One region of the Paenibacillus sp. JGP012 genome, then DNA from elsewhere that is predicted to be linked to it. Evidence: riboswitches for the same ligand, from Rfam matches in the RefSeq annotation. Region 1 holds a riboswitch; the other holds the start of a gene.
What was found. A riboswitch is a leader RNA that binds a small molecule or an ion and turns the genes downstream of it on or off. The one in region 1 is predicted to bind glycine.
Positions count from the first base shown of each region.

Region 2: another riboswitch for glycine. It lies ahead of sdaAB (L-serine ammonia-lyase, iron-sulfur-dependent subunit beta); the one in region 1 lies ahead of gcvT (glycine cleavage system aminomethyltransferase GcvT).

Region 1 is NZ_JACHKG010000011.1:88,786-96,605, reverse strand. It holds gene HNR77_RS15255 (mannitol-1-phosphate 5-dehydrogenase) at 1-15, opposite strand, end outside; gene HNR77_RS15250 (PTS mannitol transporter subunit IIA) at 12-446, opposite strand; gene HNR77_RS15245 (BglG family transcription antiterminator) at 448-2,559, opposite strand; gene HNR77_RS15240 (PTS mannitol transporter subunit IIBC) at 2,625-4,088, opposite strand; gene gcvH (glycine cleavage system protein GcvH) at 4,530-4,919, opposite strand; glycine riboswitch at 5,265-5,388, shown strand; glycine riboswitch at 5,392-5,492, shown strand; gene gcvT (glycine cleavage system aminomethyltransferase GcvT) at 5,721-6,863, shown strand; gene gcvPA (aminomethyl-transferring glycine dehydrogenase subunit GcvPA) at 6,860-7,820, shown strand, end outside.
Region 2 is NZ_JACHKG010000021.1:80,472-88,291, reverse strand. It holds gene HNR77_RS21840 (alpha-glycosidase) at 1-1,236, shown strand, start outside; gene sdaAA (L-serine ammonia-lyase, iron-sulfur-dependent, subunit alpha) at 1,415-2,341, opposite strand; gene sdaAB (L-serine ammonia-lyase, iron-sulfur-dependent subunit beta) at 2,331-3,020, opposite strand; glycine riboswitch at 3,135-3,272, opposite strand; glycine riboswitch at 3,277-3,405, opposite strand; gene HNR77_RS21825 (LolA family protein) at 3,624-4,715, opposite strand; gene HNR77_RS21820 (HAMP domain-containing sensor histidine kinase) at 4,752-6,218, opposite strand; gene HNR77_RS21815 (response regulator transcription factor) at 6,215-6,937, opposite strand; gene HNR77_RS21810 (TetR/AcrR family transcriptional regulator) at 7,191-7,796, shown strand; gene HNR77_RS21805 (HXXEE domain-containing protein) at 7,817-7,820, shown strand, end outside.

The sequences.
Region 1 (7,820 bases):
GTGGAGAGCCTTCATAGCTCCATTTCACTTTCGAGAATAGTAATTACTTCCTCTGCTGTTTTCGCCTGACGCAGTGCTTCCATATTTTCTTCCTCGGCGCAGATGACCGCAATGCTGGTCAGAATCTCCATATGCTCTCCGCCTTGTGCAGCGATGCCGATGACCATGTAGGCCTTTTCCTCTCCAAAATCAACCCCCTGCGGGAATTGAATAACCGAAATGCCTGTGGACAGGATGGCCGATTTGGACTCCTTCGTACCGTGTGGAATGGCAAGCCCGTTGCCGACATACGTGGATACGATCTCTTCACGCTCCAGCATTTTGTCAATATAATCCGCCGTAATATGCCCTGCGTCCTTCAATATCTGTCCTGCCATACGAATGGCCTCATATTTATCCCGAGCCGTTGCGTTCATGATGACTTTGTCTGTTGTTAACATACTCATGTTAATGCCCTCCAATTTCGTTTTTGCTGCGATAAAATCCAACCAGCTCCCGGGACAGATAATGAATAATTTCATCTCTGCTCCCTTTACCCAGCAGCATAATCATCTCTTCCTGTAACAGTAGTGCACTAATTTCACTGAGAACCTCCAGGCTTTCCTTGGACAATTCCTTCGGGCCCAGCATCAATAACACATGACTGACGCCTTCGGGATCATCCATCGTCTGAAGCAGCGGTTCCTCAAGCTGGAACAGACTGATGGATGGCCTGTAGATGCTCTCACTTCTTGTATGGAACAGAGCCAGCCTGGTGCCAGGAATCTTCTGACTTCCCATCGACTCACGAACCTCCAGCAGCTTCGCAACCTCTCCCGGGTCCTTCAGTACACCTGCTCGATGAGCAACCTTACACATGGCAAGCACACTTTGAGCAAAATCAAGATGAGCATTATCCAAGGCATGCACCTGAAACTTGCCAATGACACGTACAATCTCAAGCAGTGTTGCCTCCATCGCATCCGGGTCGGAATAACGATTCCGGGTCTCGTTCCCCATCTCGCGAGGTTTGCGGTGCTGCCGCTGTAACGTTGTTGTTTTTATAAAATGGCGCAGCCGCTCACTTTCTTCTGCGGTTAACAGCGGGCTGACTTTGTAATATTGATCTTCCTCCATTGGCAGATCAACGGTGGATAACACAAGATCATATTCCTCAGCCGGAACTCGGGCGGCCTCGTACCAGGACACGCTGTCTATAATCTGTATTTCCGGGAATTCCTTGGACAGCCGACTGGACAGCATGCGGGACGAGCCTATGCCGCTGTTGCATACCACAATTGCACGAATGTCCTGCTTTAACGCGCGCAGCCGCTCAATGGAAGCACCAAAATGCATAACCAGGAATCCGATCTCCTCGTCTGGTACCTCTGCTCCCGGCCACGCTTGTAACACCGACGTTCTTACCTGCTCAAAAAGGATGTCATAATCCTTGCGAATCTGCTGTAACAGCGGATTGCGTATGACCTGATGCCCTTCAAGGCGTTCCATCACCGGAATCATGTGAGCAATCAGGCCTTCCCGAAGCAAACGATCCTCATGAAAGGCATACCCTGTTCTTTCCTGCATCTGATCCGTAAGCGAATGCACCCGATCCATCAGAATCAGATCATCAATCGGGAGCAGACCGGAGGAGTGAAGCTGCTGCTCTGTTTCCATTAACAATTGATGAAAATAATGCTCCTCTTCTTCCGAAAAGCTCACTTCAAGCTGTGAGGATAATACACTGCACAGACGGGAAGCCATAAAAGCGGGTACTCGTGCTTCATGCGTCTCTGCCATAGTGCAGACAGCTGCAGCCGATCCTGTTCCTGATTGTGCACGTTCTATATGGAATCCTTTACGTATACGAACAACTGCCGCTGATAATTGAATAAGCAGCTTCATATACTGCCGTTCAGGAATTTTTTCGAGCCATTCGATATCCGGCTGCCATAATGCATTTTCAATCGTAAGCACATCGCTATGCCCGATCATGCCGAGCAGCTTTTGATTTACGATAGAACCGCCCTGCTCTGGCTGTCTGCCGAAAAGGTCCGACTCATCCAGCACTTCCAGAGCCAGTGCGGCAATCGCTCTGCGGTGAACCGCCTCACTGCCGGTAATTTTGACCCCGTATCCCCGCCTTCGTACCAGCTTCAGCCCCGCCTGACGAATGCGGGATTCCAGATCATCCAGGTCGGTCGTGACGGTGGACACCGTCACCTTCAGATCAGAAGCAAGAGCAAGCAGCTTGACTGGCTCTGCCTCATCCAGCAGGATGCAAAGCATGAAGAGCTTACGCTCTTCCGGCGTAAACTCTACATATTCATGACCTTCCAGCTTCTGGCGTAATGCACTGAGATCGTCTGAACCGGAACCGGAATCAATCCGAATGCCGGTCCCCGATTTTTTTTCCAATCGCATACCGAGCGGCTCAAGCCACTGTTCGATCATCAGCAGCTCACGATGCACAGTTCGGGTACTTACTTTTACTTCAACGGCGATTTCGCCGGCCGTGACTTCATGAGGATGCTCCAGCAGGAACTCCACAATTTCACGTTGTCTTTTGGTAATACTCATATCTCAGCCTCCGGCTCTTGGAAAACGGCTGCCTAGTTTGAAGCTGTATCGCAGTGGTTCACTGCTTACTTCAAACGTTCAACAAGCGCATCGTATTCCGGGCTTTTTAGGAAGTTGTCAATGGATATATGCTCTGCGTTGGGTGCGACTGCACGCGCTCGATCCGTTAATGTTTTTTGCGTGATTACAACGTCAGCATCCTGCGGAATTTCACTAATCGCCGTGTTGGTTACGGCAACATTGATTCCCTCGGATTTCATCTTCTTGCGAAGAATGGAAGCACCCATGGCACTTGAACCCATACCTGCATCACAGGAGAATACAATCTTTTTCACATCCGCTTTTGCTTTGGCAGCTGCAGCAATGCCGATATTTGCTGCTCTGTCTGCATCACGGTGATCTGCCGTAATGGCTGCATTTGCCGTATTGCCTTGACTCTTCATGTCCTTCATTCGGCTGGAGGCCGATTCCAGATCTTCATCCTTCTGTTTACCCGTTTTGAGCAGCAGAGAGGCCACCAGGAAGGAAACAACCGCGGCAACGATAACCCCTGCAAGCATCGGGATGTATCCACCTTTCGGCGTCAGCAGGAAATAAGCAATGATACTGCCCGGTGATGGTGCCGACACCAGTCCTGCTCCTGTCAGCATGAACGTCAATGTCCCTGTTACACCACCAGCGATAGCGGCCAGAATCAGAATGGGTCTCATCAGAATGTAAGGGAAATAAATTTCGTGAATCCCGCCAAAGAAATGAATAATGACTGCACCCGGTGCAGATGATCTCGCTGTTCCCCGTCCGAAGAAGCAGTATGCCAGCAAAATCCCCAGACCCGGCCCAGGGTTAGATTCCAGCATATAAAGCACGGACTGACCCAGTTCTCTTGCCTGATCTGTAGCAATCGGTGTTAATATCCCGTGGTTAATTGCATTATTCAGGAATAATACTTTTCCTGGTTCAATGATCAGATTGACCAGCGGCAGCAAGCCCAGGTTCATCAAACCCTGTACGCCTGCAGACAGCACCTTGCTGATGGCCTCTACGGCAGGTCCGATCCCCAATAAGGCAATGATGCCCAAAATACCGCCGATAATTCCGGCCGAGAAATTGTTGACCAGCATTTCAAAACCGGCTCTGATCTTGCCCTCTACCGATTTATCAAACTTTTTGATCACCCATGCCCCGAATGGTCCCGCAATCATGGCTCCAAGGAACATCGGAATGTCACTGCCTACAATGACACCAATCGTCATAATCGCCCCGACGACCCCGCCTCGTGTTCCATGCACGATCGTACCCCCGGTATAACCGATCAGCAGCGGCAGTAAATATTTAATCATCGGATCAACGAGCTGTGACAACGTTTCATTCGGGAACCAGCCTGTTTTGATAAACATCGCGGTGATTAATCCCCAAGCAATAAACGCGCCCATATTAGGCATAACCATACCGCTCAGGAATCGTCCAAAGCGCTGCACACCGACACGTAACCCACCCTTGGAATTGGACGTTTGGTCCAAATTACTCATTGGTTTATCCTCCTTGAATCAAGTCATTATAAATTTGAAAGGGGTGTCATACATCCCTGCTGTAATCCTAAGCGAGAAACCGCTGCTGTTCAATCAAATGAAAGCGTACTTTCGTCATGAACAATGATGACAACATTAGATTATGTAATCGTTTTTATGTAGTCATATTCCTTCGAACCCTTGATACATAAGGATTATAGGAGCTATGATCCAGATCATATACAGTACAGGAAGCAGTATCATAGCTTGGTCCGCGCTCCCCATTTTTATCCTGATTTCATATGGTTATGGCTCAAGAACCGTTCAACTACTCCTGCAAAAACATTAAAAAACCTGCATGAGCTGGCAGCCCACACAGGTTCAAAGAACATCATTTTTTAATGTTATATGATAATATATATGTCAGTAAGTACAAATCAATCCGATCAGGCAGTACATCTTCTACTCAATATGCTTCCGATAAGCATCCGCATTCAGAAGTGCGGATAGAGCCGCCTGCAAATCTCCCTCAACACAGATTTCAATCATCCAGCCTTCTTCATAAGGAGAGCTGTTTACCAGCTCCGGCGAGTCCTGCAGCGCTTCATTGACTGCAACAATCGTACCGCTAACAGGCGAAAATAAATCCGACACCGTTTTCACCGATTCAATGGTTCCGATGCTCTCGGCCGCAGCGACACTTGCTTCAAGGTCAGGCAGTTCTACAAACACAATGTCACCCAGCTGATGCTGTGCGAACTCGGTAATGCCGATCCGAACGGTATCCTCTCCAACGGTTTGCACCCACTCATGCTCTTCACTGTACAGGAAATCACTTCTCAATTCGCTCATCCATATCCGCCTCGCTTCTTCAATAATGAGTGCATGCGTTCTTTGACCTTTACCTTTTCCCCAAACAACAGCGTAAATATTTCGCATTCAAATGTCAAGATAGCTTACAATTTATTCGAAATTCATGCCTGTGGTCCCATCACCAAAAAGAACTCTTTCTACATATACTGGAGAATAATAACATAGTAAACGCACTCATTTTGAATATACGAACGTTTCATCCGATAAACAACATAATATTCGTCTTTTAAACAGGTTTAATGATATTGTTCTTGACATCATGATCAGATTCACGTTTTAATGAAAGAAGCAACTGAAGTGAATTACATTACGTATGAACCGCGGATGAATGTAAAGGGAGAGACTGCCCGTGACACCCGTTCTGGGGATGTACATAAGGCGGCGCCGAAGGAGTAAACCACCGACAAGCGGAGGCGAATCTCTCAGGCAAAAGGACTTTTACAGGACGCAACTCTGGAGAGCATCTAACCGTCCTTAACGGACGTTACGATCACCCAAGGGGAAACCTGTTTGCATTAGCGGCGGGGTAACTCTCAGGTACAAGGGACAGAGCCTAAGAATACAGCGTGCTATATGGCATGCCGGTTCTTTGGCCTGTCCTTTTCCTTTTTCCCCAAAAAAGAAATACAGGATATCGAATCGTCGGCCTTGGCAGCGTGTTTTTCATAAACGACTTCATCCAATACTTATGAATGTGTTTGTTGTTTAGCATCTATACCTGATTCACAGATTTCGCGTTTCTATACTTGGCCCGATAACGGCCCTTGACGAGGTGATTGGATGTCCGACTTATTAAGAACACCACTCTTCCCCCTGTATGCTCAATATGAAGGTGTACGCTGCATCGATTTTGGAGGCTGGGAGCTGCCGGTGCAGTTCAGCGGTATTCAAAAGGAGCATGAAGCAGTGCGTGAGCGTGCCGGGCTGTTTGATGTGTCCCATATGGGTGAATTCACCGTTACGGGAGAGCAGGCGGAAGCCTTTTTACAACACATGACCACCAATGATGTAACCACAATTGTACCGGGCCAGGCCCAATATACTCTGATGTGTTATCCTGATGGCGGTGTAGTGGATGATCTGCTGATCTACAAGCTGGCGGAGCAGCACTATATGCTCGTTGTGAATGCCTCCAATATCGACAAGGATTGGGCCTGGCTGCAAGAGCATATGACTCCTGGCGTGAACATGACCAATGTTTCGGAGCAGACAGCTTTGCTTGCACTGCAGGGTCCGCTGGCAGTCGAAATTCTGGGCAAAGTTACAGGCGCGGGCACGGATGCAGATTCTATCGAACCTTTCCGCTTTGTACAGGATGCCAGCGTATGCGGGGTCAGCCTGCTGTTATCGCGTACCGGATACACTGGAGAGGACGGCTTTGAGCTGTACGTATCAGCAGAGCAGGCTGCTCTGGTGTGGAACGGATTGATGGAAGCCGGTGCGGATCTGGGGCTGGTTCCGGCAGGACTTGGCGCTCGCGATACACTTCGATTTGAAGCGAAGCTGCCTTTGTATGGTCAGGAGCTGTCGCCCACCATCTCTCCACTGGAGGCAGGTCTTGGCATGTTTGTGAAGCTGAATGCCGGACCTTTTATCGGACACGAAGCTTTGCTGCAGCAGAAAAATGACGGTCCTGCCCGCAAGCTCGTTGGCATTGAAGTGCTGGAGCGCGGCATTCCTCGTCCGCATTATCCGATCTACACAGGTGACGTGCAGATTGGAGAAGTAACAACAGGTACCCAATCACCAACCTTGAAGCGTAATCTGGGCCTTGCCCTGATTGATGCCAGACATGCCGCACTGGGAACACCGCTGGAGATTGAGATTCGTGGCAAAAAGCTGAAAGCCGAGGTCGTCAGAACCCCTTTTCATAAACGGACACGTACGTCAAAGACCCCTACCCAAGGAGCTGAGCAAGCATGACGAGCAAGCACCGCTATATCCCCATGACTGAACAGGACCAGAGCGCGATGCTCGCCACGATTGGTGTGGATACGATTGAAGATCTGTTCAAAGACATCCCGCAGGAGATTCGTTATCAGGGCGAGCTGCCTGTCTCCTCCAAGCTGGATGAATATGCGCTAACCCGTCACATGTCCAAGCAAGCTGGTAAAAATGCCAACTTTGAGACACACGCCAGCTTTCTCGGCGCAGGCATCTATGACCATCACATCCCTTCTGTCATCAACCATGTTATTTCCCGTTCGGAGTTCTATACCGCCTACACCCCCTATCAGCCTGAGATCAGCCAAGGGGAGCTGCAAGCGATCTTCGAATTTCAATCCTACATCTGTGAGCTGACGGGTATGGCCGTAGCGAATGCCAGCATGTATGATGGTGCAACCGCATTTGCTGAAGCAGGTAATCTGGCCGCAGCTGCCACACGCCGCAAACAGCTTATCGTATCCCGTACCGTTCATCCGGAAGCCCGTCAAGTATTACAGGCCTATGCACATGGCTTGAGTCTGGAGATCGTAGAGATTGGTTACAAGGATGGCGTGACGGATTGGGATGCCCTGCAAGCAGCCATTTCGGACGACACCGCAGCAGTCATGATTCAAAGCCCCAACTTCTTCGGTGCTGTGGAAAATGTAAAGCAGGCCGCCGACCTTGTGCATGCACACAAAGGCCTGCTCGTTGTGAGCGCCAACCCGCTGTCGCTCGGTCTGCTGGAAGCGCCAGGCAAGCTGGGTGCCGACATCGTAGTAGGCGATGCGCAGCCCCTTGGAATCGCCGCTTCGCTTGGCGGACCCACTTGCGGATACTTCGCCGTGTCCCAGGCTCACATGCGCCGGATTCCCGGTCGCATTGTCGGTCAGACGACCGACCGCAACGGCAAACGTGGCTTCGTGCTGACGCTGCAAGCGCGCGAGCAGCACA
Region 2 (7,820 bases), on a different contig from region 1:
CATCTGGATTACCTTAGCGAACTGGGCATTAATGCAATCTACTTCACTCCCATCTTTGAGGCTACGACAAACCATAAATACGATACCGAAGACTACCTGCGCGTAGATCGCCACTTCGGAGATGCGGATACGGTGAAACGTTTGGTTAAGCTGTGTCACGAACGCGGCATTCGTGTACTGCTGGATGCGGTATTTAATCATTCCGGCAAAACATTTGCCCCATTCCTGGACGTGCAGAAGCACGGCGCGGCATCCAAATACAAAGACTGGTTTCATATCCACGAGTTTCCGCTGGACGTGAAGGAAGGCATTCCAACTTATGAGACGTTTGGCTTTGAACCACATATGCCCAAGCTGAATACCGAAAACCCCGATGTCAAAGCCTACTTGCTTGAAGTAGCCGAGTATTGGATCAAGGAAATCGGCACGGACGGCTGGCGTCTCGATGTAGCCGATGAAGTGGATGATGCTTTTTGGCGTGATTTCCGCCGTGTCGTGAAAGCAGCCAATCCCGACGCCTACATTCTGGGCGAAATATGGAATGAGTCCTCTGCCTGGCTGCAGGGCGACCAGTTTGATGCCGCGATGAATTATCCGTTTACGGCAGCTGTGAATGCTTTCTTTGTTGAAGATAAGATGCACGCCGAACAATTCGCCAACTCCATAGGCCGCCAGTTATCCCGCTATCCGCTTCAGGCCAGCGAGGTGGCGTTTAACTTGCTGGACAGTCATGATACCCCCCGCCTGCTTACCTTGTGCGAGGGAGATCAGCGCAAGATGAAGCTGGCCGCATTGTTCCAGTTCAGCTATATGGGAGCACCCTGCATCTATTATGGTGACGAGATTGGCCTCGACGGGGACCATGATCCGGGATGCCGCAAATGCATGGAGTGGGATGAAGCGAAGCAGGACCGGGAACTGCTCAGCTTTTATCAAAAGCTGATTGCCCTTCGTCATGCACATCCGGCATTGCGTGCAGAAGGCACGGTTCGCTTCCTGCAAGCCCGTGCGGGCGGCAGTCAGCTCGTTATGGAACGCAAGAGTGATACCGAGCGCATTCTGGTGCTGTTCAACCGCTCAGAGGAAACCGCCATCGTTGAGCTGGAGGCAGGCGATCAGCCCTGGACCGAGCTGTTTGAAGGCAATCACCGCACCGCTATAGACCAAGGGGTTCTCGCCATTGAACTGCCTGCCTATGGCTATGCCGTTATGCGTACGGAACTGGCGGAGCAATAATAATAGCCAGATTCTTCACCTGGCATGGATTAAGTATATGTTCACAACGACGCTACAGGTCGACAAACGGGGCAGACAGTCCATATAAAAAGCGTTCATCATAACCTGATCTGCTACACAGGTGGATGAACGCTCTTTTGTCATGTGTTTTTTTGTATTCGGTTTGTCTTGTTTTGCCTTAATCCGTACCTGGGATATCAGGTTTGTCTTCCGGCTCTGCCCGCTTCGCCTTCGGTTTCGCCAGCTTTTCCATCATTTTGCGGCCTGTAGGGGTCTGGGCAAGCCCGCCCTGCGCTGTCTCACGATGACGGCTAGGCATCGCACTGCCCACCTCCAGCATGACATCAATCACTTCATCGGAAGGAATGGCGCTGCGTACGCCTGCCAGAGCCATATCCGCCGCAGCCAGTGCGGTAACGGCGCCGAGTCCGTTACGCACGATGCATGGAATCTCTACCAGGCCAGCCACCGGATCACAGATGAGGCCCAGTGTATTTTTCAAAGCCAGCCCGACCGCATGCACGACCTGCTCCGGCGTGCCGCCGCGCAGCTCCACCATCGCACCCGCAGCCATACCGATTGCAGACCCTACCTCGGCCTGGCAGCCGCCCTCCGCACCGGAGATAAATGAGTTGTTGGCAATGACGTACCCGATAGCCCCGGCACAGAACAGTCCGTTCACCAGATGTTCATCCGTCCAGCCAAAGCGTTCCTGCGAGCTGATGAACACACCCGGAATAATACCGCAGGAGCCCGCTGTTGGCGTAGCCACGATACGCCCCATAGAAGCATTCACTTCCGATACACACAGAGCGTAGGCCATAGCAAGAGCAGAAGCTTCACCGGAGCAGGTCTCCCCCTGGCGAATGTATTCGGCCATCTTTTTCCCGTCTCCACCAGTCAGTCCGCTGCGTGATGTTGTATCCTCTGTAAGCCCCTTGCGCACCGCTTCCTTCATCACCTGGTAGTATTCAGACATCTGCTTCACCACGTCTGCCTCCGGTGTGTTCGTCTCCTGCACCTGCTCCTCAATCATTAGCTGCGCAATTGTTTTGGACTCGGCTGTGCAGATCGCGTTTAATTCATGCAAATGTTTAAACCGCATTCGGGTCAACCCCTCTCTTCAGATCAATCACTCGAATGTCCAGCACATGATCCAGCGAACGCAGTTTTTTCAGAACCTCTTCACTCGGAGGAGCATCCATCTCCATCGCCGTCAGCGCCTCTCCATCCCGTGCCTTTCGATCCACCTGCATATACCCGATGTTCACTCCAGAGGAGCTAATTGTTGAAGTGACCGAGGCCAGCACGCCTGCTTTGTCTGCATGACGCAATACTAACGTTGGAAATTCCCCACTGATCTGCACGCGAAAATCATTCAGCGCATGCACCGACACACTGCCGCCGCCAATGGAAGCCCCCATTAATGAGCACTGCCGTTCACCATGCCAGAGTTCAATCTTAACCGTGTTAGGGTGGGGAGCAGGTAGACCGCTCGTATAAAATTCAACCTCCATGCCCGCTTCGGCTGCATACTGCTCTGCATCCGGTATCCGCGGATCATCCGTAACATAATCGAGCAGGCCGCCAATGAGTGCCAGATCGGTCCCGTGTCCCTGGTACGTATCTGCAAATGATCCGTACAGTGTGAGCCGCGCACGCTCCGGTGTGCATCCCAGCCATTGGCAGGCAATACGGCCCAGCCTTGCAGCACCCGCTGTATGTGAACTGGATGGTCCTGTCATCGACGGACCGATAATTGAGAAAACATCTTTAAATCGCACGTTGTAACCCTCCAATTGGTTTCGTCATCGTTATCCAGACAAGACCCGCCATAATGTTCCTGATTTACTGAATGATGACATCAAAAAAGGACAGAAGAAGGCCGTTAGCCCTCTCTCTGTCCTTGATACCTGAGAGTTTCATGATCGCAGCAGCATCAGAACAAAGTCAAGTACGTTCCTGTACCAACCTGTTTTCCGAGCTGACCAATCATATTCCCCTTGGGTGGCGCTTCTTCTGCGCACTCTCCAGAGCTGCGTCCAACGATGGTACATTTACCTGAGAGATTAACCGCTATGCCGGGTGCATAACAGCTTGCTCCTTCGGTGCCTGAACCCGGCCTGTACATTATGTGCAGTCCGCTCAGGTCTCTCCCGCTCGTTATCATTCGCTGTATTCTGTTATTTCATTACGAATCACGCTTTTGGCATTCATTCAATCATATACAGATTAATATGTCGCTCAATTTATGTCAACTAAAGTGACGCAACATGCCTGTTGTAATAAAAAGGAATCCCTGACTGTCAGAAAGTAAGGATTCCTTCGTTTCTATAATAATATGCATTGTTCACTGATTTTGTTCAAGGCTCCCTATTCACAGGATATTATTTGCTTGACTTTGCAAGCTGGAGTGCATCCGCCCACAACTGCAGCTTCTCCTGTGTCCAGGAATCATTTTCTCCCATGATCGAATATCGCAGACCTGCCTCGCTCCATGACAAATTGCGAATCATCGCCATATACGAGCCCTCTGTCTCACGAACCTTCACGTTCTTTTCATCAGGCAGCAGTTTTTCATCTACATTTTCCTCAGGTGCCTGGAATACGGTTATACTGATCTCGGGCTTGTTATTCTTCACATAATATAACGTCACCTCATCCCGGCTTTCACTCACGGACGAAGTCATCTCGATTCTCGACAATTCCAGATCCTTCCCTGCATATTGCAGGAACGGCTGACCCACTGCCTTCTCTGCTTCTTCCAGTGTTATTTCCTTGTTATTCATCACATCATTCATCTTTTTGATCTCAACGTCTGCAGGGATGTCCAGCGTAAACGTCTTGTCCGTGAATTCAGGATTGTAATCAATCAGGTCATACAGCACCTCCGATTTGGTATCCCCGTACGTACTGGTCGCTTTAATAACCATCCACTTCTTGGGGTCTATCCAATATTCGGACGATATCGACAGGGATTTTTCATCCTTGGGTGTTAGTTCAATGTGGATTACCTCATGACCTTGAATCGTTTCCTGGCCCAGCGTCTTCACGTTGTGGGAATCACGCATCCGTTCCAGTTGATCGACAAGCATCTGCTTTTGGGTTTGGTTAGGTTCTTGCTGAAACGAGGAGGAGTCCATTGAAAAAGCGGTCTTGGCCTCTTTCTCATAAATCAGAATCTCTGATCCGTTATGAACTGCATAACTTACATTTCCATCTTCCTCTGTCTCAACCCGCTGCTGTCCTATTTTCCCGTCTACCCATTCCTTCACCTGTACAGTATTTGTGATTTCCCCATCCGTCCACATCTTCAAAAGACCTTCCGCATAGTAGGAAGCCGGCTCTGACTCGGCAGCAATAATCTTCTCAATCATGTCATCCCCTGACATGCCAAGCACCTCCTTTTCCGCACATCCTGCTAACATTGAAGTGGCAATCAAGGCAGCTCCGAGCAGCTTCCATCCTTTCTTCATCATAAACGATCATCCTCCTTCTATAATTTCTGTGTATCGTTACAGTTCCGGCAATCGGCACACAGCCGCAGTCCCGTATTGTTCCGAGGACCACATGCGCATATCCCCTCCATGCTTTAATGCAATCCTTCTGGCTATGCTTAATCCCAAGCCTGAGCCTCCTGCGAAGCCGTGCCTCTCCTGCTTGTGATATTGAACATACGGCTCGAAGATTCGCTTCAGCTGTTCTGGCGGAATTGCAGGACCTTCATTCTGAATCACCAGGATCGTTGCCCCGGTTCTGTAAGGGTCAAGCTCCGCTCTGAGTAACGGATCCATCCATTCGGGGAGTTCCTCCACTGAATCAATTACAGCGAGTCCGATTCTACCTTCGGGTGGAGTATAACGAAGTGCATTATGCACCAGATTATCGGTCAGGCGCATCAGTGATTCAGGATGAATCGAGTAGAGATGATTCGTGCGTACAGACACCTGCATGTTGTAATGATCACGTTCCGCAAGTCCTCCGTAACTGCCCAGCAGCATCTCGAAAAACTCTTCCCCTTCCACCTCAACCATAGCCAGTTCCGAATCACTGGAGCCAAGCGCTGTATACATCTCAAGCTCACCGATCATCTGTTTCATGCGCTCAACATTCCTTGCAATAACATCTTTATACTCCTGTCTCTCCAATCGTTCAGAACGGTTGTCCATACTGATTGCCTCCGCATAAGCACTGATGGACATCAACGGTGTTTTCAGGTCATGAGACAGAGACGCTACAATCATCTCTTTTTCTTTTTGCTGCTTCTCCACCTCTGCCTGAGTCTGCCTGACCGTTTGCTGCATCGAATCGAACTGCTGTAGCAGCGTACCCATCTCATCGTTCCGAATTTTTGCCCGTACACCATCCGGTTTTTCTCCACGGGCAAACGCATGCATCCTGTCCATCAACACTTTCATGGGGGAGAAAAGCTTCCGGGATAGCAGCCACAGCACCGTCCCATACAACAGTACAAAGAATAACACTGCTCCGCCGACAACCCAGGTTGTTCGAATCGATATGCCTTCAAGCCAATCCTGACGCAGCATCGTTATCTCATAAATGCCCACCAGTTCTCCATGATTCCAGACCGGCTTCTTCAGCGAAAATGTACGGTGACGAATCTGCAGGTTGTACAGGTTCCGGTATAATTCAGAGCTTCTTATCGTGTATCCACCTGATGACCATGTATCCCCGCCAGAACTGTACACCCGAATGCCAGAGGGCAGATACAGATTGAAACTCACCTGTTCACTGGCAAGCTCAGGGAGAATTTGATGATGCTCGGGAGACTGCAGCTGGTACAGCTCTGGATTATCCAGCGCCTTCTCTATGGGAGCGAAACGTCCGGATAACTCCACGTATTCAGCTACTGCGCGCTGACTTTCATAATAGTTATACAAGGAAAACAATGCCCAACCCGCGGCCACAGGCAAAAACATGACAATCAGGAACGCAAGCATCAGCCAATATTTCAGCTTCATTCGATCCGCTCCCCAATAAAGCGGTAACCGCTGCCCCATACCGTTTGAATCCAGCGCGGCTGATGCGGCTCATCTCCCAGCTTTGCCCGCAGGCTTTTCACGTGTACAGTGACTGTGCTTGAGCTTCCCTCTGCCGGCTGGCCCCACACATGTTCATAAATTTCCGTTTTCGTGAATGCCCGGCCTTGATGCGAAGCCAGCAGCATAAGCAGCGCTCCTTCTTTTCCTGTCAGCTGCAGCTCGGTACCATTAAGCATTACCTGCTGATTCAGCGGGTGGATGGATAAACCGTCATTGTACTGCTGAAGAACAGAACTGGATGAGGAACCGGGTTGGCTCCCCTGATATCTACGATATCTGCTCAGGTGGGCTTCAATCCGGGCTGTAAGCTCAGCCAGACTGAAGGGTTTCGTGATATAATCATCCGCACCCAGGCCGAGCCCCTTCAGTTTGCTTTCCTCCTGGTGACATGCACTCATGATTAATACGGGAACATCACTGATTAACCTGACATGTTTGCATACGGTGAATCCGTCCATCTCCGGCAGCATCAGATCAAGCAGAACAAGCTGATACTCCCCCTTTCTGAAGTCCTCCCAGCTCTCCAGTCCACTTGATGCCCAGGTTACGGCATACCCTTCACGGCGCAGATGATCCAGCAGAATACGGGCTATTTCCGGGTCATCCTCTACCAGCAGTATGTTATCCTTGTCTGTCATTGCGCTTTCATCCTCCCATGCCTAAAGTGTAGCGAACAATCCATAAGATTCTGTAAAGTTAATACTTTCTTTATAAATGCCTGTAGTTTTAGAAGGAAAACAACCCCATTACAATGCTTCAAGCCTCGCATTTTTGTCATTTCAGGCCAAATCTCATTATAGATGTTACCCCAAATGCTGGTAAAAGTTTATTGAATTTAGACAACTATGGTGTTAAGATAAATTTAAACAATGTTTTAAACATTGTTTAAATATGACAAGAAGGGAACAAAAAGCTGTGGACAAGAACAATGAAACCAAAGAAATTATTCTTCAAACTGCCCTTGAGATGATCAAACAGGAAGGATTCGAGAAGATCACCATTCGCAGCATTGCTCAACGTTCGAATACAAACGTATCACTGGTGAATTATTACTTTGGCTCCAAGGATAAGCTGATTAGCGAAGTGATACAGATTCTGCTCTCGGGTTTTCAGGAGTCTTTTGAGGTACTGGATGACCTTACTTTGCCACCCGAGCAACGCTTGAAGCGTTTTTTGCTGCATTATGTACAGGGGATAGAGCAGTACCCTGAGCTGCTGTCGCGGGTCATTACAATGGGCGCAAATTTATTTGCTTCACAACAGGAGTATGGAAAGTTTATGCGGATGACTGGATTCGACAAAATCAAGAGTCTGCTTAAAGAGCTGACCAACGAACAGGATCAAGACATTCTAATGATGATAGTGATGCAAGTCTTCGGTGCCGTGTTCATGCCTGCACTGATGAGACAGACTCTTGAGGCTGGCTCAGGCATCGAAATGAAGCCTGTCGAATGTCAGATTGACCTGCTGCTGGAACGTTATTTTTTCAAAAAATAAGATGTGAGGAGAGATTACTCATGA